2 regions of the Psychrobacillus sp. MER TA 171 genome follow, and region 1 is predicted to be linked to the other one. Evidence: riboswitches for the same ligand, from Rfam matches in the RefSeq annotation. Region 1 holds a riboswitch; the other holds the start of a gene.
What was found. Region 1 has a riboswitch for thiamine pyrophosphate ahead of thiT (energy-coupled thiamine transporter ThiT). Riboswitches for the same ligand answer to the same signal wherever they lie in the genome.

Region 1 (12,183 bases):
CGGTCCTTATTATTTGGCGGCTCATTCGATGGAAACGACGTGGTTTTCATTTAAGGGAAGGGTTATATGAGCTGGGCGTGCTATTTCTAATTGCAGTATTAGTGGGATTATTTTCGCAGACAATTGTTCCTAAGCCTGAAGAGGAGCAAGCATATGTGCATAGTATTAACTTAGAATTATTTCGAGTAATAGAGGAAACTTGTAACGCTATTATTTACTTAGGGTATTGGGAACCCTTTTATATTAACTTCCTTGGCAATATAGTTTTGTTTGTACCAATAGGCTTTCTTTTTCCACTTCTTTTTAGGCGTATGGAGATTTTCCCCTTTCCTGTACTCATTGGCTTCTTTATTTCGCTATTTATAGAAATCGTACAGATTCCACAAAATAGAAGTAGTGATGTAGATGACCTTTGGTTAAATAGCTTAGGAGCACTAGTAGGTTATATCTTTTATCTAATTATTAAAAGGAAATTTCCTGTTTTTTGTAGGGTGTTCAAAAAAAATCAACCTACGAGTTTATAATGGTTCCGGTTTGGGTAAATATGAATCGGACAGTATAAAGCAAGGAGACATCAAGAATGATGATACAGAAGGACACACAAACAGAAAAAAGAAGAGACAATATTATAGAGGATTTAGTAAACAAAGGTGTTTTTAAAATTGATGGAAAACAATTATATGAACTGAATTTTTATCAATTAATGAAGCAATATATAAATGATGAGAAACAAACAAATTAGTGCCTATTAAAAGGCACTTTTTTTAATTGCATTAATCTACTTATATGGCTAATGGTCGATAATAAAAATGTGGTACACTTGATTCAAACACAGATGAGGTGGAGAAAAACTTGACAGTTATACAGAATTTAAATGAAACATTACAAAAAAAATGGGCAGAGGCTGAATTTGCATTTGAAATGCCTATCCAAACCCAACTAATCCCGCATATGCTTAACGGTTCAGATATAGTAGCAGAGTCCCCGACAGGAACAGGTAAGACATTGGCTTACGTTCTTCCTTTACTACAAAAGGTTGATCCTTCTAAAAAACAGATACAAGCGCTAGTCGTAGTCCCTTCACAAGAATTAGGGATGCAAATTGTAGAGGTATTTAGAGAATGGGCGTCAGGAACGGGTGTCTCTGTAGCTCAATTAATCGGTGGAGCGAATATTAATCGTCAAATTGAAGGATTAAAGAAAAAGCCAAATATTGTAGTTGGGACACCAGGTAGGCTGCAGGAGCTTGTCAAAGTGAAAAAGCTGAAAATGCATGAAATTAATACCATCGTATTAGACGAAGGAGACCAGCTCCTAAGCAGAGAGCATCGTACAACTGTAAAGGGTTTAATAGATGCAACTGTTGAAAGACAGCTTGTCGTAACATCAGCTACAATCACGGAGGAAATAGAGCTAGTTGCAGAGCGTATGATGAAGGACCCTGTCCGAATCCATGTGACAGCTGAGGAAGTGCCAGCTAAAGGCGAAGTCATCCATAGCTTTGTTAAAACAGAAACGAGAGACAAAACAGAGTTTTTAAGAAAGCTGTCGCACTTACCAGGCATGAGAGGGCTAGCATTTGTGAACAGCTTAGATCAGCTGCTTATGAAGGATTATAAGCTCTCCTACAGAGATGCACCTATCGTTTCCTTGCATTCGGAGATGAAAAAAGAGGAACGTAAAAAAGCATTAGATGATTTTAAAAATGGTAAAGTGAGTATCTTAATAGCGACGGATGTTGCAGCTAGAGGATTAGATATTTCTGGACTTACACACGTCATTCATGTAGATGTTCCACATTCTATTGAGCAGTATCTACATCGTTCAGGACGTACGGGACGAGCAGGCAAAAATGGAGAAGTTTTAACACTTTTATCATATAACGATGAAAAAACCTATAAAAAATGGACAAAAGAGATTCCGGGTAAAGCCGTTCAAAAAATATGGTATCGTGGTGAATTAATAGAAGGTTCATCCAAAACGATCGATAAAAAGGGGAAGTAAGTAATGGGGTTCCAACAAAATCTTGAGGAATATGCTGAGTTAGTAGTTAAGGTTGGCTTGAACATTCAAAAGGGACAACCGCTTTTAATTAATACCACTACAGATACGATTGATTTTACCAGACTTATTGTTAAAAAGGCATATGAAGCAGGAGCAAAAAGAGTTGAGGTCAATTATACAGATGAAGTAAATGCTAGATTGTTTTATGATATGGCACCTGATGAAGCATTTCATGAAGTACCAAAATGGGTGGTTGCACAGCGAGATGAATTAATTGAAAATAAAGGTGCCTTGTTATGGATTGATGCAGATAATCCAGATTTGCTAGAGGGAGTGGCGATAGATCGTATTTCGAACTATCAAAAGGCTTCAGGTAAGGCATTAGAAAATTACCGCAAGGCTGTAATGAATGATGTGATCACTTGGTCGATTGTAGCAATGCCTTCTAAAAAATGGGCAGCAAAGGTATTTCCTAACCTAGACGAAACAGAACAAATGGATGCATTATGGGAGCTTATTTTCAAAGTAGTGCGCATTGGAAAAGGAACTGCGGTTCAGCAATGGCAGGAGCATATTAACAATTTAGAGTCACGTGCAGCATTATTGAATGAGAAAAGATATAAAAAACTGCATTACAAGGCAGAAGGTACAGATATTGAAGTGGAATTGCCAAAAGAACACATCTGGCAATCTGGAGCTAGTAAAAACGCTCAAGCAGTGCCATTTATCGCGAATATGCCTACTGAGGAGGTTTACACTGCGCCACTCAAAACTGGTGTGAACGGTTTTGTAAGCAATACTAAGCCTTTTGTCTACCAAGGGAACGTGATTGATGGCTTCAAATTGACATTTAAAGATGGTGAGATTGTTAAGGTTCAGGCAGCTTCTGGTGAGAAGCTTCTGCAAGAGCTGATTCAAACGGATGAGGGCGCAAAATATTTAGGTGAAATCGCGTTGGTACCACATGAATCTCCTATTTCAGCATCTAATGTATTGTTTTTCAACACTTTGTTTGATGAAAATGCCTCAAATCACTTTGCTATCGGAGAAGCTTACCCGACTTGTGTAGGGGGAGCTAGAGGTTTAACAGCGGAGGAATTAGAAAAAATGGGTATTAACACTTCTATCGTCCATGAGGACTTTATGATTGGAAGCGCAGGTATGGATATAACAGGCGAATTAGCAGATGGAACGAAGGAACCAATCTTTATTAAAGGTGCATGGGCATTTTAAGGAGCTGATCTTCAGTGAAAAGATGGATAAGTTTACTTATGATTCTTTTAATTTTATCTCCTGTGTATTCAGTAGAGGCAAAGTCGCCAGAGGTTTATATTCCTTTAGGTGATTCACTTGCCGCGGGTCAAACACCAAATATGGCAATTGATGCAGGATATACCGACTTAATTTCACAAGAGTTGAAGAGGGCCAATCTGCTTGGATTCTACTCTAAAGGACTAGCATTTCCAGGATATACAACTAGTGATGTCTTGAAAACCGTTCAGTCAACTGAAGCGAAGGAACTTCTGGCAAATGCCACACTTGTTACCATCTCTGCAGGGGCTAACGATTTGTTAAGGCTAGTTCAGGTTAAGCCTGCAAGTGGGATGGTCGCTTACTCGCAAGTTTCCGCCAATTTTGCACTAAATAATGTTAGAAAAAATATGCAAGAAATCATAACAGAAGTTCAAGCTACTGCACCCAAGGCTAAAATATATGTGATGGGATACTATTTTGCATATCCGCATGTGCATGAGTCTCAAAAAGAAGGTGTCGGCAAAGAGTTAGATAAGCTACACACGATTCTACAAACTGTAGCAGAGCAAAATGGAGCAACTTATATCTCAGTGGATGAGTCATTCGATGGGAAAGAAAAAGAATTAGTACCAAGTGTTGGTGATGTTCATCCTACACTAGAAGGCTACCGTCAAATGGCTAACTCGTTCTTTAGTAAGTACAACTCCCGTATGCTTGTGTATGAGCACGAATTGCCTAAGCCTAATCCGTTAACTTTTGAAGAGCTTATAGAAAATAGAAACCAAAGTAATAATGGTTCAACGCAAACGCAAGCAAATGCACTGCCAATTAATCGCTATCTATCGTTTACAAACGGTAATTATATAGCTGTGGTTTTGCAACGTATTTTATCATAAAACACATTGCTCAAAAGGGTTATGAGCAATCAACTTAGCTGAGAACTTCAAGAACCCCCAATTTTATGGTTCATAAAATTGGGGGTTCTTTTTTAGCAAATAGTAAAAGACTAAAGACAAACTCAAATATCTTAGAGTTTGTCTTCAGTCTTTAATTTCTTTTATATAGCGTTAGCGTAAAAAGTTCAGCGCTTTACTGTTTTTTTCGATTTCAATACTTTACGAACAATTGGATATACTACTGGTGCCCATTTAATAGCTGACTTAACTAATCTGCCTACTTTCATAATCAATCCGCTCCTTGCTTTTCTATACTTATCTTATTCCCATTTTAGAAGCAATTAAACATCATGACGTAATACCTTGATTCCCTGGACAATGTTCCAAATGAACAGAACTATATTAATCAACGTATATAAGCCTATAAAAATTAATGCTGTAGTCATGCTAGACCACATGTTTGTTGTGTCGCCTGAATAACTAAGTGGGGAAAAGTTTGCAAATACTGCTAACATAAGAAACACAAAGAAAATAGTAGGAATAATATGTGAGATTAAAGACCTTTTTGCATGGTATTTTACCCCTTTATCTGTCGTAAGGAAGTAAACAATTATTGGAAGAATAAAGGGAGCAAATAAAATAGAAAAATAGGTTGATGCACTTAAAATTTTATTGGTATCCATACATGGTCTCCTCACATATTCTCGCTACTTTTTTAATTAATCTAAGACAAACTTAACAAGTATGTCTTTATATTCCTCAACGGATGAAATAGAAACCGATTCCTGATCCCCGTGCCAATCAGAGCCGCTTGGCCCGAACTCTATGGCTACCGCACCCTTCGCTGCATAATAACGAGTATCTGCAGCACCATGCTGTCCGAATAGGGTAGTTGGGGTTTGTCTGATAGCGTTACAAGTAGCTAAAAGCTTCTGGATATACTTATCATCTTCTTTATTAGTGATAGCTGGAGTATGACCTTGGAAATGTATTTCACTGCCAGGGTATTTCTCTAAAAGGCTTCTTAACTCTTTGGAGATTTCCTCGACGTCTTGTCCAGGAACAAACCTTAAAGAATAACTTATGATACATTCGTCTGGTACCATATTATATCGGTCTCCTCCTTCTATTTTTGCCAAATTTAGAGAAGGATATTCATAATATTCATTACTAGCCTGCATGAACGAGCATTTTCTTAAGTCTTGGTCAAATAACATGGCTTTTTCAATTGCATTTACTCCTTCCCACGGACGGCTGCCATGAGCAGATTTACCTTTTAGGTGAACATCCCATTGTAAAATACCCTTTGCTTGGAGTCCGATGTTAACATGAGTTGGCTCACCGCAAATAACAAAATCACCATGATAACCTTGTTCAACCAAGTGCTTGGATGTTTTTCCTCCTGTTTCTTCATCGGTAGCTATGTGTAGCTGTACTTTTTTGGTAAGTAACTCTTGTTTTTCTGATAGAACAGCGAAAGCTTCCATCATTGCAGCAACACCAGCCTTCATATCAGCTGAGCCACGCCCATATAGTCGGTCTTCTACAATTTTCGGTTCAAATTGCTCTGGGTTTCCTGGAACTACGTCAATATGACCGTTCCAGATTATAGTTTCCTCACCTGTTCCAATTTCAGCTACAAGCATTTGTTTGTTGTTTAGCTCATACGTTTTTGTTATAACGCCTCTTTTTTCTAGCCAATTTTTACAGTATTGCAGTGCTTCATTTGCACCTTCCAAATTATCACTCTTTATTTTAATTAGATCTGTTAGTAAATTAATCAATTATTACACCCCTAATAATAAATTTGTATTATTATATAATACCAATCGGGGTTGCATTCTAAACACCTATCGGATACAATGAACTCAAATAAAATAAATTCGAAACCACAAGGGGCGTCGCTACAAAGCGGCTGAGATAGTACCCTTAGAACCTGTAAGTTCATACTTGCGTAGGGATGTGGATGGAAACTGGCAATCGCGCGATGTCTGGCTCTGTCCCTTCGGCGTTTTTTTGTGGTCAAAAAAGGGGATTACAATGAGAAATCAACGTGTTGTGTTACTCGTGGAGATTGCTATTTTTGCAGCATTAGGCTATGTATTAGATTTAATTGGTTTTGGTATGCCACAGGGAGGCAGTGTTACATTTGTTCTCGTTCCAATCATATTAATTGCCTTTCGTCGAGGTATAGTGGCAGGCGTAGTGACCGGCTTTTTAATAGGGCTGTTGCAGGTTGTGACAGGACGCTTTTATCCAGCACCCTTATCATTTGAAATAGTAATTATGCAAGTAGGTATTGATTATTTTATAGCATTTATGGTTGCAGGGCTTGCAGGATTATTAAGACCAGCATATATTAAAGCATATGAACATCAAAATAAGATGAAAATGACAATAGCGGTTGTGCTAGGTGCTTTAATTGCTTCATTTTTACGTTATTTAGCCCACGTATTATCGGGGATATTATTCTTTGGGGAATTTGCTGAGGGCCAAAATGTTATCGTATATTCATTAGTTTATAATTCTACTTATATGATACCTGTATTTCTATTTGCAGCTTTTATCTGTTCGATCCTATTCGTAAAAGCCCCGCGCCTATTACTCCCGAAGTCATAAGATATATGATATGATATTCATACATCTAAGTGAAGAAGGGATCTTGTAAAGATGATAGTAAAGACAAATGAAGAATTAGAAATGTTAAAAAAAATTGGTCACATTGTAGCTGAGGTAAGAGATGCAATGAAGGCAGCAACAAAACCAGGCGTGACTACTAAAGAACTTGATGAAATTGGCGGTAAATTATTTAAAGATAAAGGCGCTGTTTCCGGCCCAATGGGAGAGTACGATTTCCCGGGGTATACTTGCATAAGTGTCAATGAAGAGGTTGCACATGGAATTCCAGGCTCTCGAGTGATTAAAGAGGGAGACCTTGTTAATATTGATGTTTCCGGTTCATATGAAGGTTTCTTCGCAGATACTGGTATCTCGTTTGTAGTAGGAGATGGCTACGAGGATAAGGAAAAACTTTGTCGGGTAGCAGAAAGTGCATTTAATCGTGCTATGACTAAAGTAAAAGCAGGTTCTCGTCTTAACCAAATAGGTAAGGCAGTGGAAAGAGAAGCAAAAGAAAACGGTTTACATGTCATCATGAATCTTACTGGTCACGGTATTGGGAAGTCCTTGCATGAAGCACCTCAGCATGTGTTGAATTATTATGATGCATGGGAGTCAACAATCTTAAAAGAAGGAATGGTTCTAGCAGTGGAGCCTTTCATTTCCGAAAAGGCAGAACATATCGTTGAATCAGGTGATGGCTGGACATTTGTTACTCCAGATAAATCCTTAGTTGCTCAAATCGAGCATACGGTAATCGTTACAAAAGACCAACCAATTATTTTAACTAAAATAGATTAAATAAAAAACGCTAACGAAATTTAATTTTTCGTTGGCGTTTTTTTTATAAATAGTATTCCAACCACTAAGACTGCGCTTAGGAAGAGGGAGGCTGCAGATATTAATAATTCATTTACATTATGACGTACAGCGATTCCAATGAAAGCCCATATAAAGACTAGAACGATTGCTCGGTCATCATAATGATATCTAAAGTGTAAGGCAATTGCAGTAGCTAACGTTAGGAATATAACGACCCATAAAGAAGTAGTTATTCCAAAGCCGCTAAACTCATAATATGTTAAAACATAATCAAGATTTGCTATAGTGGCTACAAAAATCCATCCTAGGTAAATGGAAATAGGTATTCTTCTTTTCCAATTGGATTCACTACTTGAGTAAGTTAAATATAAAAGGAATAAGGACCAAAGCAGCGCTAGTATTGTAATTAAAGCATAGCTAAAATGCTCATAATGCCATAGTAGAATCCAAGAAATATTAAATAGGCACGTTGCTAGAAATAATACTACTCTTTGTAAGGGAATCTTATGTTCAATTCTATATTCTCTTATAATATTCCATATCCAAAATGCTAATAGTATATAAATAACAATCCAGATGGAAAATACATAACCAGCAGGTGTAAAGAGGGCTGGAATTCTAGCAGAGATTTCCCCAGTCGTTTGACCATTAATAGGTAACGTATTAGCAAGTATATTTACAAGGATTGTTGCGAGATAACCGCAAATCAAAAGGATTATTTTGACCAAAAGATTCGCCTCCTTCTATATTTAATAAGTATACCTTTCAATCTAAGAGCACACAAATTCAATTATAGAAATTATGTGACAAAAAAATGAATAATTAGGAAAGTAATTCATGATATAATGAAAAATGTAAAAGTTTTTAAAATAGGGGGAATATTCAGATGTTAAAACAAAATTATCCAATCGTGTGGGATTTAGAACGATTTTTCCGTGGTGGTAGCAGCTCCTCTGAATTACGAGAGCATCTAGATAAAGTTAAGGAAAAACTAGAAAAATTTGAAATAAATGTTAAGGAAATAGTTGTCCCAGCCTCAGCTCAAGAGTCTAACCAAATTAGGCAAATAATCGAGGAACTAAAAGATGTAGCTGTCCATTTAGCAGAAGCAGGGGCAGTTATTGGCTGCTATCTAGCTCAAGACACAACAGATAAAAAAGCGACGCTTTTACAAGGCGAGGTTGGTTCATTGTATGCAAGGTTATCTTCGTTAATGATTACAATACAACAAGCGCTTAGCAAGACAGAATCTACCGTATGGGAAGAGCTTTTAAATACGGACGAATTAACCCCATTTAAATTTATATTAAATGAATGGAGAGAGCAAGCGAGTAAAATGCTTTCCGAAAAAGAAGAGGATTTAATAACTACCTTAGAAGTAGACGGTTATGATGCATGGGGCCAACTATATAACATGCTTGTAGGGGACATCCATATAAAAATGACTATCGATGGGGAAGAAAGAATACTTTCGGTAGGACAAGCTGATAACTTAAGCTCAAGTGATAATGCTGAAATTCGTAAAAATTCCTTTGAAGCGTTGGAAAGTGTATGGACTGAAAAAGAAGAAATTTTTGCGAAAACGCTTAATCATTTAGCTGGCTTCCGTCTGGCTACGTATAAAAAAAGAGGCTGGGAATCTGTCTTAGAAGAACCTCTTGCCATCAATCGTATGAAACAAGATACATTGGATGCAATGTGGGGAGCAATCTCTAAAAATAAAGCACCATTTGTGGAATATTTAAATAGGAAATCGGAGATGCTAGGCGAAAAAGCGATGCATTGGTATAATTTAGATGCACCTATCAGTACGTCTACCGAAAAAATGGAGTTCCAACAAGGAGCGGAATTTATCCTAAAGCATTTTAAAGAGTTTGGACCGAAGCTAGAAGCCTTTTCAAGAAATGCTTTTGAAAATGGATGGATTGAAGCAGAGGATCGTCCAAATAAAAGACCGGGTGGCTTTTGTACAGGAATGCCTGTATCAGAGGAATCCCGTATATTTATGACTTATAGTGGTTCCATGTCAAATGTTTCTACACTTGCGCATGAATTAGGTCATGCATTCCACTCATATGCTTTAAGACCAGTGCATTGGATGAACCGGAGATATGCAATGGGAGTAGCAGAAACTGCATCTACCTTTGCAGAAATGATAGTGGCGGATGCCTCTGTTCGCGAAGCAAAGTCCAAAGAAGAGAAAATTGCTTTGTTGGAGGATAAAATTCAACGCAGTGTTGCTTTCTTTATGAACATTCACGCCCGCTTCTTGTTTGAAACTAGATTTTATGAGGAACGAAAAGACGGCATTGTTTCTGCAAACCGGTTGAACGAACTAATGGAAGAAGCTCAGAGAGAAGCATATGGGGATGCTTTAGACACGGTACATCCGCATTTTTGGGCATCTAAGCTCCACTTCTATATTACAGGCGTTCCTTTTTATAATTTCCCTTATACCTTTGGCTACTTATTTTCTTTAAGTATATATTCAAAGGCAAAAGAAGAAGGATCTGGTTTTGAGGAGAAGTATATTGCTTTATTACAGGACACAGCAGTAATGTCTGTGGAGGATTTAGCGATGAAACATTTACAAGAGGATATAACGAAAGAAGCGTTTTGGAAGAAGGGAATTGACCTTTGCATTCAAGATGTTGAGGAGTTTTTGCAATTAACTAACACTAAAGGGTGACGGTACTTGATTTATCTAGAAGGAGCAAGTTGTTACTTAAGGACTTTAAATGTAAAGGATGCACCTGCTCTTGCAAATTTAGTCTATGACAACAAGTTGTACTGGTCTGTTTTTGAACCATTACACCAAGAAGAATATTATACTGCTAGCGTCCAAAGAGAGAAGATTCGTGAATCAATCATGCTCATGCAGGAAAAAAGGGAATATAGCTTTGGTATTTTTTCTCATGAACGAGATGTTTTGATAGGCAGCATTTCACTTTATAGCCTGAAAAGAATGCCGTTTTCTAGTGGTTTAATTGGCTATTCGGTTGACCAGAAGCAAATTGGTAAAGGAATTGCGTCTGAGGCTGTTCGACTAGTAAAGCAATTTGGCTTTAATGACGTTCAATTAAATCGAATAGAAGCTTATGTATCCCCTAGAAATTTTGGCTCTATCAAAGTGCTAGAGAATAACAAGTTTGTTCGTGAGGGATTGTTGCGTAAGCTATTATTCATTAATGGGAAATGGGAAGATCACTATATGTATTCCGCTTTAAGAGGAGAATAATAGGGGCTATAAATGAGTCTGTTGGTAAACTTAGTTTATCAACAGTTTTTTTGTATTTTGTGGTGGACAGAAAGTTAGGTAGGTTGCTCTTAACACTAAATAGCAAAAAAAGAGCTTGCCATGGCGTTAACCATAAGCAAGCTCAAAAAAATTGGCGATTTCCCGGGAAATACATTATTTTTTGTCGATTTTACCGTCTGTTACCAAATCAAGTCGTCCCGTGTGAGGATCAATAATTAGTCCATGAACTGGAATTTCAGAAATCATCAATGGATGGTTACGTATCATTTCCACGCTATGTAAGACACTTTCTTTCACATCTGAAAACCCTTCAAGCCATTCTTCCACTTCAATACCTGAGTTTTTCAGTACATCAAAAGTGGAAGGATTTACTCCACGAGCTGTCATTTTTTCAAGAATTTTATCTGTTTGAATGGAGCTCATTCCACAATCGTGGTGACCAATTACATAAATCTCATCTGCTTGAAGCTCGTAAACTGCAACGATCAAGCTGCGCATAATACCACCAAATGGGTGGTTAATAACAGCCCCTGCACTTTTAACAATTTTTACATCTCCGTTTTTAAGATTCATTGATTTAGGAAGCATTTCTACTAAACGTGTATCCATACAAGTAAGAATAACTATTCGCTTATCAGGAAACTTAGTAGTTACATAAGGTTCATACAGCTTGTTTTCTACAAATGATTTGTTATAGGTTAGTATGTCGTTTAAACTTGGCATAGTAATTCCTCCTTCTTAATATATTTTATACGAAAAAGAAGAAATTTACTTAATATTTGTTTAAAGAAATTATCTTGCAACGTTTCTTTTGCGATCATGGATAAAGAAAGACTTCCCTGTACCGATTACAACTGACTGTAATGGTTCTGGTGCAAGGTGGACAGGTACTTCAATTACACCGCTAAGCCATTCCTTTAATCCTTTTAGCAACGCTCCGCCACCAGTTAATATAACACCATGGTCTACGATATCTCCTGAAAGCTCAGGAGGACAAATTTCTAGTGTTGCACGAATTGCTTCTAGAATTGTCTCTAATGATTCTTTTAAAACTCCCTGTATTTGAGTAGAAGATAGTTTCACTATTTTTGGTAAACCAGTCACTACATCTCTTCCTCGCACTTCCATTACTTCTTCTGTATGAGGAACAAGGGCATACCCTATAGTCGTTTTTATCAATTCTGCTGTAGGCTCACCAATTATTACATTAAACTCTTTACGTACATAGTGGATAATTGCCTCGTCCATTCGATCTCCTGCAGCTTTCACAGTACTAGACGCGACTACACCTCCGTATGAGATAATCCCTACCTCTGTAGTACCTCCACC
Region 2 (12,183 bases), on a different contig from region 1:
TGCTATCTTCGGGATCTTGGAAAATTTCTGGATACTTCTCTAAGTCTTGAACCGTTTTTAAATCCGGTGCGATTGGTTCAATACCTCGTTCTGCATCTCCTTCTATCACGTAAGTTGGAACATATAATCCTTGCGCGTTATCAGCGAAATTAGTAGCTACCTTTATGATATCTCCACTTTCAATTGCTTTTTCGTAGACATCTTTAATGTTATCGGTCCATACTTCCATATAGACATTTATGTCGCCCTTTTCAAGTGACTGCATGGTTGCCGCCGTTGTTCCACTTGTTACTTCGGTTTCATAACCATAACCTTCTTCGACGATTGTTTGAGCTATGCTATTGTGTAGGCGAATACTATCCCACCCCGCATCAGCAAACTTAATCACCTCAATATTGTCCTTGCTTGTCTCACTGCCACAGGCTGCAAGTACTAAAAGCGTGCAAAGTGAAAAAAATAACATAATCTTTTTCATTAGTTTGACTACCTCTTTTCATTCAGTTTTTAAATTAGACGCTCGATCGTTCCTCCTTCAAAATCTATAAATAATTGCTAAAATCCTATACAATTAAACTTCCCTGAATTTGGAAATTAAAGGGCGTCTAATTTATAACTACTAATACTACTAAAAAAATTTGTATATTGCAAATTTAATTAATAAATGATTGTTATTATTCTATCTTTATCTGAATATTATGTATCATTTTTCTAGTTATTTATCATTAAGTAATTAGTAAACCCTAGACAATCTATTCATATAAATAACGACGTAATTATTAATTATTTGTGATAATTCTTTTATTGTACGAGGGGGGACTTTGTCTAGGAAAAAGTAAGAAGATATTTAGAGGAGATTTTGAATTTATCACCGCTCGGGGGAGGTTTATCACCGGTAGGGTTTATTTTTATATTTTTCTCACCCCACAAAACATAAAAAAGCCATGAACGCTATGTTCATGGCATCTCTTGCACTTTAAACCACTCTGTTTTCTGGTACCCGTTCCTCTAATGCATCTTCAATGGCCTTAGCATTTATTTGCATCATAGCAAGTCTTGTATAAATACTGGCACTACCGATATGGGGTAGGACCGTCACGTTAGGTAAGGTTAAAAGTGGGTTATCTAATGGGACTGGCTCCGTTTCAAAAACGTCTAGACCTGCAGCCCAAATGCTTTTGTTGACGAGGGCATCATAAAGCGCCTGCTCATCAACTATTCCTCCTCGTGCCACATTAATAAGAGCTGAGGTTTCCTTCATCATTTCCAATTCTTTTTTACCAATTAATCCTCTAGTTTCTGGAGTGAGTGGAGTCAATATAACAACAAAATCCGACTCCTTAAGTAGTGTCTCAAGCTCCACATATGTAAAGTTATACTGTTGCTCAGATTCTAATTTTCTTGTTCGATTATGGTATAAGACCTTCATATCAAACCCTTTTGCACGGCGTGCGACTGCTTCACCGATACGCCCCATACCTATAATTCCTAAGGTTGATCCAAAAACGTCCATGCCGGTCAGTTGCATAGGCGTCCAAGACTTCCATTTCCCTGCTCGAATATCCTGCTCCGCTTCTGTAATACGACGGGCAGTTGCTAGTAATAAGGCGAATGTTAAATCTGCTGTAGTTTCCGTTAACACGCCAGGCGTATTGGTTACAATAATCTCTTTTTCTTTTGCAGCCTCGATATCAATATTATTATAGCCGACCGCAAGATTAGATATAATTCTTAGATTTGGTAGGCTTTCTATCAGTTCCCGGTCCACTTTATCCGAGAGAACGGTCCACAAAGCATTACAATCCTTTGCCTCTTTTTTGATATCCTCGTACTTCATTGGAATTTCTTCGCTATGCCACATAATGACTTCAAATTTTTCTCTTAGTGGTTGTACGATCTCTTCCGGTAACTTTCGAGTAATAAAAATTTTATTCATTTAGCATCCCCCTGATGATTTTCTGATAATTTAAGCATCGCTGATTTGAGAAAAGAATTCAACTGTATTTACAATAATATTTTTATAAGCTATACTGTGGTCACATAAAAAAACATATTGTGTAAATCTTACATAATTGGAAAACTACATACCGTTTCTGCACTAGGGGTGCCCACTTTGGCTGTGATGAGAGCTTTTTAAGCTCCGATCCCTTATTACTCGATCAGGATAATACCTGCGTGAGGAAGTGCGGTGACTTTCCTTTTTTCATAAGGTTAGTGGCTGCATCTTCACGGATGTAGCTTTTTTTTATGAAAAATTTTAGGGAGGTTTTTAGAATGGAATGTGGTTTAAGTCCAATTGTAGGGTTTCGCTTTTCCCTACATCCAATGAGCAACGAGTTTATAAGTATTATTAAGGGGGCAGTACAGGATACAGACACATCTAATGTATGGATGCATACAGATGACGTTTCAACTGTTATTAGAGGAAAACAAGTTCATGTCTTCGATGTGGCTAAAGCAATAACTTTAAATGCAGCAAAAACAGGGGTACATGTGGCTCTCTCTGGAACATTTTCAGCAGGCTGTCCTGGTGACACCTCAGCTGACGTTTATTTAGAAAGAGGAGATGAAGTTGCAAATAATGATGGGACTAAACAATATGTATCCTCCCAATTCGCCTTATATCCAATGAATAATCCAAACTACATGGATGTTATCTACAGAGAGATTCAGCAAGCGAAAGACGCTGGTGTATTCAATGAGTCCATGCATTATGCAAGTGGCATCCATGGGGATATTCATGATGTATTCGCCTTCTATGAAGCAACCTTTAGTAGAGCTAGATCAGAGGAGCACAAGCATTTAGTAATGACTGTATCCATGAGTATTAACAGTCCTTCTCATGGAGATCATCTTCATGCTTAAATCATGGAAGTTGAAAGAAATCATATTAATGTCGATTTTTGCAGTAGTGTTTGGAATTGTTTATTTACTATTCCTACATGTCGGGAATATTTGGTCAGGATTTATTGGACCAATCGCGTATGAATGGATTTTTGGAGTATGGTTTATCGTTTCTATTATCTGTATGTATATCATTCGCAAACCAGGTGCTGCTGTAATCTCTGAAACTATTGCAGCTGCGATAGAAGTGCTTTTAGGTAATGCTGTTGGACCACGTCTCATTCTCTCTGGTGTTATTCAAGGCTTGGGTGCAGAGGCCGTATTCGCAGCTACTCGCTATAAAAGATTTGACCTATGGGTATTAATGCTTGCTGGTGCAGGATCGGCAGTGTTTAGTTTTGTATATGGATATTTTTTAGGAGGATTTACTGTTTATACTACTGGATATGTCCTTTTCATGCTCGCTGTTCGTATATTTAGTGGGACGTTAATTGCTGGTGTAGGCGGTAAAGCCATAGCCGACGGATTACTTGCAACAGGCTCGTTAAGAGGATACTCTATCTCACGCTCTAAAAAAGGTGATGCACGTGTCTAATGTTATACATCTCGAAAATATTTCTTTTTCATTTCCTGATGAAGAGGTTCCTGTATTATCAAATTTTTCGATGTCTATTGAACAAGGTGAGCGTGTTGTGATTACCGGTCCAAGTGGCTGTGGGAAAAGTACATTGCTATATTTGTGTAACCGCCTCTACCCTGACAATTGCGATGGAATAGTTTCCGGGAAAATAGAGCTTTTTGGGAAGGACAGCGATTCTTATCGACCAGGCGAGGTCAATCATCGTATCGCTACCGTCTTTCAGGATCCAGATGCGCAGTTTTGTATGCCAACCGTTGAGGAGGAGCTTGCCTTTACTTTAGAGAATTTACTAGTAGCGCGAGAGGACATGGATTCAAGAATTTCAGAAGTATTGGAGGCAACCAGGTTAACCGCTTATCGACATTCCATCATTCAGTCACTTTCTGGAGGAATGAAACAAAGAGTCGCCACGGCTTGTGCGCTCATTATGAAGCCAGAGGTTTTATTGTTAGATGAGCCGATTACGCACTTAGATCCTTATACTGCAAAACAATATATTGAATGGTTGGATACACTGCAGCAAAGCTCTGGATTAACGATATTAGCAATTGAACACAAGCTAGACCTTTGGGAAGATTTCTTTCATCGTCGAATTAGATTAAAAGAAGACAGAAATTCGCTTATAGACGATGTTAAACGGGATAACAGGGTCCAACAGGAACTATCCCTACAAGTAAAAGGAGTTAGCACCCATGGTTTTCTTCAACCAAGCTCGTTTTCTTTACACAAAGGAGAGGTCGCAGTACTAGCGGGACCAAACGGCAGTGGAAAATCCACATTATTAAAGGCTCTTTCAGGAGTTCTGCCAGCTGAAGGCAACGTCCTGCCAAGCTTGTTAGGCTATGTACCACAGTCACCAGAATTTTTGTTTGTTACAGGAAGAGTAAAAGAGGAGGTCTCTTTTGGCGGAGGATCAAACACAGAAGAATTGCTGGAACGACTTGATTTATCTAGCATCTCTGAGGCCCATCCATTTTCTATCAGCCATGGACAAAAACGTCGCCTAGCTATAGCCGTTATGCTTTGCCAGAACCGGGAAGTGATTTTGATGGATGAACCAACTTCTGGTCAGGACTCTGCTAATCTGACAGAACTTTTAAAAGTCGTAGATGAGCGTTCTAGGGCAGGTACTACTTTTCTAATCGTTACCCACGATATGGAATTTGCGTATAAGGTAGCTGATTCCATCTTATTGATGAGGAACGGAGGAGTGACAGGGAAATATAGTGCGACCAGCTTCTGGGATAAGAAAGATTTAATGCTAGAACATCAATTACTTCCTCCTAAGCGAGGTCCTGTCTATGCGTGCTAGCCTTCATAGGATGAATCCGTCCGTTAAGTTTGTGATCGTAATGATTTGCATGCTTTCACTAGCATTCTTTTTCGATCCATGGACACCACTAGTTTTTTGGTTCAGCATTATGGTGATGCAAATATTCTTAAGCAATATATCCTGGAAAAACTGGTCCTTGCTGATGCTTCCTTTCGTAATCGCAGCTTTTGGTTACCTTTGGACCACTCTTCTATTTGCAGAGAGCGGGACTGGAACTGTTCTTTGGTCCATCGGTTCTGTCGATATAACGGAAAGCCAATTGAACCATGCCTTATCCTTAAGCTTTCGGGTGTTGGCCTTTTCTAGTCTAAGCCTATTATTTGCTCTAACAACCGACCCAATTATATTTATACGGAGTCTAATGCAGCAGTTGAAGCTGTCTCCTAAAATTGCTTATGGTATTATGGTTGGTTATCAATTTTTACCGCTTTTAAAGGACGAGTTTATACAAGTTCAACAAGTACAGAAACTGAGAGGACTAAGCGACGACTCCAATGTTTTTAAAAGACTGATTGGTTTACGTCGCGTATTGATTCCTATGCTTTCTGGGGCTGTTCGTAAGGCTGAAAGAGTGGCGTTCGCAATGGAAGCAAGAGGCTTTACGGGAGAACCTAGAAAAGTCTTTTATCATGAAGTACCTATTGAAAAGAAGGATTTTATACTAGCGTTCTTGTTTATTTGTGTTTTACTAATTAGTTGTATTAGTAGTTTGTGGCTACCTTAAAAGAGGTGTCATCCGATATGGATGACACTTCTTTTTGAATGGACGTAACCCCATCCATACTCTCTAAGATAATTTTTGATTCACTGTCTCTAAATACTCCTCATCCTCTATCAATTTAAATAGAAAGAAGTCTATATTTTTTTGCAACGTGAGGCTTTGTAACATCGATAAGTCATCTAACATAATGACCATCTCCATTCTCTCTCCATTCTTTGTTTCCACATAAATCGTCTGGTTAAGTATGAAAGCTGTTGAACCACCTTTTTTACCTATGTGGTGGAATTTTTGTTGATTACTTTCATGAACAAGTGGCCATTCCAATATATCCCTTAAAGTATTAGTGACACTTGGGGAAAATTCATTGTTTGACACACTTGAAAGGATATTCCCATAGGTGGCTGCAGAAGCTCCGATTAGTCGGTCAGACCAGATCCGTTGAATATCCATGGAAATCTTAGATGCATCTGTAACTGCAAATTGTTTGAATTTCAATTGTTGACTTACTTCGATTGCTAAAGAACGATATTCTTCCATAGACATTTCGTTAAGTCTATTTATTAAATCTTTATTGCTTAAATTCTCCTGCTCCTTTAGGTAGCTCGAGATAGCTAGTCCTCCAACAATAGGGTAAACCTCTTCATGGTTTTCTATGTTTAACTCTTCCATCCTATTATTGATTGCATCTAGACCCAGCAAATCCATAAGGTATTCGGTGTTAGCGTTTGAGCTAAACTTGATCATTCCTTTTGCTACTTCCTGTAGCGTTGGTTGTTCTGTTTCCAAGCTCTCTATCCAAGCCTCATGGGCTCCCCCATCGGTTTGGGGAATATAATAAACATTTAGGTCATCTAAATCAATAATAGTAGCAGGATCTACTTTTCCTTCTTCTACCTGAAAGGCATATTCTAAAGCAACCATTATTTTCACAACACTTGCAAGTGGCCTAACTTCTTCATCGTTGTGACTAATGTGTACTTCACCCTCCTTAGCAAAATAGAGGGATGTTGTTTCTGGATTTTCTATAAGATGCTCTAAGACTATGTCAGAATCCGTCTTTCCAAAGAGATCTCCTAATAGCCAATAAACCACTCCGCCTATGACAATAAACATACAAGCATAAATAACGATCATTTTTTTCGTATATGTTTTTTTATCTAATAATATTGCAAGTATAAAAAGCACGGCAATTCCAATCCAAAGATTAAAGCTATAAAATATATGTGCGATTATAATTACCACTAAGGTGACCATCGTTATAACAATTCCAATAATGTCCCATTTACTAAGATTTTTCGCGCTCTTCAAGGGAAGAAGTGTAAAAAAAGCAAATATCCCAATACCAATCCACGTATAAATGCTCATCGTATCCTCCTAATACTTTCTTTTTAAAACGATTATGTTAATAGCGTGCCAAATCATTAATCCCGTCAATAGAAACCATATTGCTAGCTTGTATGATTCGTAGCCTATTTCACTTATATATGAGTCATATAGCTCAATCACGAACCATCCAAAGGGGGCAAACGGAAATATGATGCTGTAGGATTTGTGAGCGATTGTGTTGCCCCTTTCATCCTTTCCTTCACTACTCCATTCAAATTTGAAGCTTATATAGCAAGCAATAAAAAAGATAATTACATAAACAAGCCTTAATATAGCAAATACAACCTCCGTCACTTCTACTCCCCCTCTTTCTTATATTGAAATACATCCGTTAAATCCACTTCAAATAGCAATGCAATGTCAAAGGCTAGCTTTAACGATGGATTGTACTTGTTCTTCTCAAGCGAAATGATTGTTTGCCGACTTACTCCCAATAAATCCGCCACTTCTTTTTGGGAAAGACCCTTTTCTGCTCTTAACACTAAAATCCTATTGGTTATATGTCTCTTACCTTCCATGTTCTGTCACCTCACACAAATTGTAATATATTTTTTACTTAAAGTAAACTATTTTTTACATTTTGTTAGAATTATATTACATATTCCACTATTCAGAAAAGAAATGTATGATTAATGTAAAAATAGTGGAGGTCATAACATGTCGTCAGTAGCTCTATTAAGAGGGATCAACTTAGGAAAGCTCAACAAAGTAGATATGAAATCGCTAAAGCTTCTTTTTGAAGAGTTAGGCTTTCAAAATGTGCGTACGTATATTCAAACGGGAAATGTTATTTTTGATGGTGGAGGTTGTAGCGAGGAAAAACTGGAAGAAGCATTAAGGAATACCTATGGTTTCGAAATACCTGTTGTAGTGAGGCCCAAAGCAGAACTGGAGGAAATAAGTAAAAATCCACTCTTCTTAAATGACCAAACCTTCGTCATGTTTCTGCGAAAAGAAATTACAAACGATGAGTTTTCTATTTTAAAGGGAATTGTAGAGGATGATTTTACTGTCCTACATAATCGAAACTTGATCATCCACCATACTAAAAATTATCATCAAACTAAATATACAAACAACTTTTTTGAAAAGAAGCTTCAAATGGTATCTACAGCTAGAAATAAAAATACGGTAAATAAAATATTGGAGCGAATGTAACCTTTTTAACATAAGAATTACTTATCCCTTATCATGATTTATATAAATTTTTATTATCAAAAAATTCACATTATAATTAAGTTAATTCATAAGGGGGTATGGACCATGTCATTTACATTTAAACGAATTGATCACATTCAATTAGCTGCTCCAAAGGGCTGTGAGGAAGAGGCACGCAGCTTCTTCACGGGAATATTAGGATTAAAAGAAATAGAAAAACCACCACTTCTAAAAAAGAAGGGGGGCGTATGGTTCGAGCTGGGAAGCTATCAAATTCATATCGGAGTTGAAGAGCCTTTCTCTCCAGCAAAGAAGGCACATCCGGCTTTTGAAGTTGAAGACCTTGAAGCGTTAAAAATGCATTTAACCGATCAACAGGTAAGCTTTAAAGTAGATACAGAACTACCAGGGGCTAATCGCATATATATTAACGATCCATTTGGTAATCGTATCGAGATATTAGAATGGATGTAAGAAAAGGATAAACTAAGTTTTAAAAAAAACGCCTGTGAGAATTTAATCCCACAGGCGTTTCTGTTATTTAATTATCTTGTACTTCGTTACGTTTTTTCTTAAATAGCTTCGATAGAACCTCGTAAACGATTGGAACGATGATTAATGTTAGTAGCGTAGAACTTGCTAGACCACCAATAACCGTGATACCTAATCCTTTCGAGATTAAACCACCGCCGCCTGATCCTACTGCTAATGGTGCAAGTGCCCCAATGGTTGCAATAGCTGTCATCAAAATTGGACGTAAGCGAGTTGCACCAGCTTCAAGGATCGCTTCACGCATATTCATACCTTCGCGTTCCATATGAATGATTCGGTCAACTAATACAATGGCATTCGTGACAACGATACCAATCAACATGAGAAGACCCATCATAACAGATACGGATATTGTTTCGTTTGCAATCCATAGACCTGCAAATGAACCAATTACTGCGAATGGTAATGAGAATAGGATAGCTAATGGTGCAATACCTTCACCAAATGTTACTACTAATATAAAGTAAACAATCGCAATTGCTGCAAGCATTGCTACTCCAAGCTGAGTGAATGTTTCATTCATATCTGCAGTTACACCGGCAACCCCAACCGTTACACCTTTAGGTAAGTCTAATTTTTCAATCGCTTTATCTACATCTGCAGATGCTTTTGAAATATCATCATCTTGAATTGTAGCGGATACAGAAGCATAGTATTCACCTTTACTACGAGCAAGCGTATTTAGAGCGTAACCCTCTTCTACTGTTACTAATTCAGACAATGGCATTGTAGTTCCCATTGCTGTCGGTACTTCTCTAGCTAAAATATCATCAATCGATTTAGGTGTTGCTGTTTGTTCTTGCTGTACGATAACCTCTAAATCATTTCCTTCTTTTTCAACTGTCGTTAATACTTCCTCCGTAGTGGAAGGACTCAACATCCCAACGATTTGACCAGTTGTTAAACCGTACTGCAATAATTCATCTTGAGCTACTTGGAATGTATACTCTACGTAGCTGTCTTCAGCACTCGAAGAAACATCTTCTAATCCTTTTGTTTCTCCCATTACTTCTTCAACCATTGCAACAGCTTCGTTCAACTTATCTAAATCTTCACTATAGAATGTATAGCTAATTTCATTTGTCGACATGGACATACTTGAGAAGTTTTGGCTCTTCCATTCGCCAGTTTGACCAATGTTGAACACATATTCCTCGATTTCCTCACGAGCACCTGGGAAGTCTTCCATATCCTCATCAAAGATCAAGTACATTAATGCGCCGCCTGAACCTCCGCCCATCATTGCAGTCATGTCATTTGCGCCGTCACCGTTGATAGATACTTGAGTGATATCAATATCCTTACGTTTAAGCATCTCTTCTTCAACTTTAGTGACGTTTGCCAATGTGTCTTCTTTTAGCTCACCAGCTTTTGGAGTGTAAGTCAAATACATTACTTTTTCTTCTTCACTACCCAAGAAACTGAAACCGATTAACGGCGTAAGCATCAAGCTACCTACTAGTAATGCAACCGATACAAGCGAAGTAATAATTTTGTGGTTTAATGTCCACTCTAGAACTTTTTTATAGCTACCAGCTAACTTACCTTGCTCTTTATGATTACTTTCTGTTTTTTCAGCGTACAATTTCTTCTTAAATAAGAAGTGTGACATTGCAGGTACAATTGTAATTGCTACTAACAGTGATGCACCAAGAGCAAATGTCATTGTTAATGCGAATGGCATGAACAATTCTCCAACCATACCACCTACAAAGATTAATGGAGCAAATACCGCTACCGTTACCAATGTAGAAGAAAGGATTGGTTTGAACATCTCAATCGTTGCTTCACGAACAAGGGCACGGCCTGTTAATGGTTCGCCTTTTAAGTGAAGGCGTCTATAAATGTTCTCTACAACAACAATCGAGTCATCGATTACACGTCCAATTGCTACGGTAACGGCTCCAAGTGTCATAATATTTAACGTAATATCTAACCAATTTAATAGCAGTAATGCCATAAAAATAGAAACTGGTATAGACACAATAGAAATAATTGTAGATTTAAAATCACGTAAGAACAATAGAATAATCAGCACGGCGATTAATCCACCAAACAATGCTTTTTCAACCATTGTAAATACTGAATCTTCAATAGGAGCACCTTGGTCTAAGGAAACGTCAATCACTAAACCATCAATGTTCTTTTCTTCTTCTGCGATTAAATCTTTCACTGCATTTACTACTGTTACAGTGTTAGCATCTGGATTTTTTACAATTTGGATTGCAATTGCATCTTTCCCATTTGTACGGGAAACCGATTCTACTTTACCAACCACTTCAATAGAAGCAATGTCTCCAAGTTTTACAAAAGGAGATGGGTTTGTAGCAGAAGGTGTAACAGGGATAAGCATTTCTTTCAGTTCGTCGGCTGTCATGAACTTACCGTCAACCGCTACTGCCTGCTCGCCTTCTTCAAACTCAAATAATCCTAAGGATACTGCCATATCACTTGCTTGGATCATTTGTTTTACTGTATCTTGAGTTACATCTAGTTCGGCCATTTTTGCTTCGTCATATGTAAGCTCTACTTCTTCAATATGCTGGCCTGTTATAGTAGCAGACCCAACACCATCTATTTTTTCAATTTTCGGTAGTAAAATTTCTTCTACTGTCGATGTTAGCTCTACGATATCTTCTTCTGTGCTACTTACGCTTAGGGCTGCTACCGGCATCATATTCATGCTTATTGCCGTAATAGTTGGCTCCATTGCTCCTTCAGGTAAGGAGATCGTATCCAATGCAGACTCCAATGCGCGTTTTGCTTCATCCATGTCTGTGCCATATTCGTACTCTACTTGAATATTAGACATATTCGAATAGGAATTGGAATATACCGATTTAACATCCTCTAGTCCTTCTAACGCTTTCTCAAAAGGCATCGAGATATCTTCCATAACTTTTTCAGGAGTCGCACCTGGATAAACATCCATCACCATTAAGAATGGGATCGAAATATCTGGAATGGTCTCCATCTTCATTCTTGTACCTGAATAAATACCGGAAACAGTAATGATAATAGTCAATAACCATACCGCTAACTTATTTTTTAGTACAAAATTCACTAAACCTTTCACACTTGCACCTACCCTCATTTGACTTATCAAACTCATTTATTTATAATAATGACTAATTGGTCATTTGTCAACAATAACCATTGGGAGCGATAAGATATGGTAAAGAAACAATTAATAATGGATAAAGCATTAGAACTTTTTGCAAAGCAAGGTTTTGAGGCTACATCAGTCCAACAAATCACTGACCATTGCGGCATTTCTAAAGGTGCTTTCTACCTTTCCTATAAATCCAAAGATGAGCTCATCACTTCTTTGGTAGATTGCTTTATGAAGCAGATTATTTCAGAAATTGACTACTCGGTCAAAGAATGTTCACATTCTGACGATATGCTATATACCTTTTTCTACACTGCCAACAAGGCATTTCAAGAAAACTCTACTTTTGCTAAAATCTTCTTCAAGGAACAGACACATACGGTAAATGATGATTTATTAAAAAAACTAACTTATTATGACAATCTATTAAATGAAATTAT

Region 2: another riboswitch for thiamine pyrophosphate. It lies ahead of M3627_RS09200 (Ykof family thiamine-binding protein); the one in region 1 lies ahead of thiT (energy-coupled thiamine transporter ThiT).

What each region holds. Positions count from the first base shown of each region.
Region 1 is NZ_JAMAWN010000031.1:13,060-25,242, forward strand. It holds gene M3627_RS18845 (VanZ family protein) at 1-524, shown strand, start outside; gene M3627_RS18850 (Fur-regulated basic protein FbpA) at 581-742, shown strand; gene M3627_RS18855 (DEAD/DEAH box helicase) at 853-2,004, shown strand; gene M3627_RS18860 (aminopeptidase) at 2,008-3,237, shown strand; gene M3627_RS18865 (SGNH/GDSL hydrolase family protein) at 3,252-4,154, shown strand; gene M3627_RS18875 (magnetosome magnetite crystal formation protein family) at 4,496-4,837, opposite strand; gene M3627_RS18880 (M20 family metallopeptidase) at 4,874-5,938, opposite strand; TPP riboswitch at 6,039-6,132, shown strand; gene thiT (energy-coupled thiamine transporter ThiT) at 6,195-6,773, shown strand; gene map (type I methionyl aminopeptidase) at 6,825-7,574, shown strand; gene M3627_RS18895 (tryptophan-rich sensory protein) at 7,595-8,323, opposite strand; gene M3627_RS18900 (M3 family oligoendopeptidase) at 8,482-10,284, shown strand; gene M3627_RS18905 (GNAT family N-acetyltransferase) at 10,291-10,833, shown strand; gene M3627_RS18910 (beta-class carbonic anhydrase) at 11,008-11,577, opposite strand; gene mreBH (rod-share determining protein MreBH) at 11,647-12,183, opposite strand, start outside.
Region 2 is NZ_JAMAWN010000008.1:6,105-18,287, forward strand. It holds gene M3627_RS09190 (ABC transporter substrate-binding protein) at 1-475, opposite strand, end outside; gene M3627_RS09195 (2-hydroxyacid dehydrogenase) at 974-1,933, opposite strand; TPP riboswitch at 2,088-2,196, shown strand; gene M3627_RS09200 (Ykof family thiamine-binding protein) at 2,272-2,862, shown strand; gene M3627_RS09205 (ECF transporter S component) at 2,855-3,436, shown strand; gene M3627_RS09210 (ABC transporter ATP-binding protein) at 3,423-4,793, shown strand; gene M3627_RS09215 (energy-coupling factor transporter transmembrane component T family protein) at 4,783-5,538, shown strand; gene M3627_RS09220 (serine hydrolase) at 5,602-6,900, opposite strand; gene M3627_RS09225 (hypothetical protein) at 6,910-7,215, opposite strand; gene M3627_RS09230 (helix-turn-helix transcriptional regulator) at 7,218-7,439, opposite strand; gene M3627_RS09235 (DUF1697 domain-containing protein) at 7,579-8,079, shown strand; gene M3627_RS09240 (VOC family protein) at 8,185-8,553, shown strand; gene M3627_RS09245 (efflux RND transporter permease subunit) at 8,621-11,707, opposite strand; gene M3627_RS09250 (TetR/AcrR family transcriptional regulator) at 11,804-12,183, shown strand, end outside.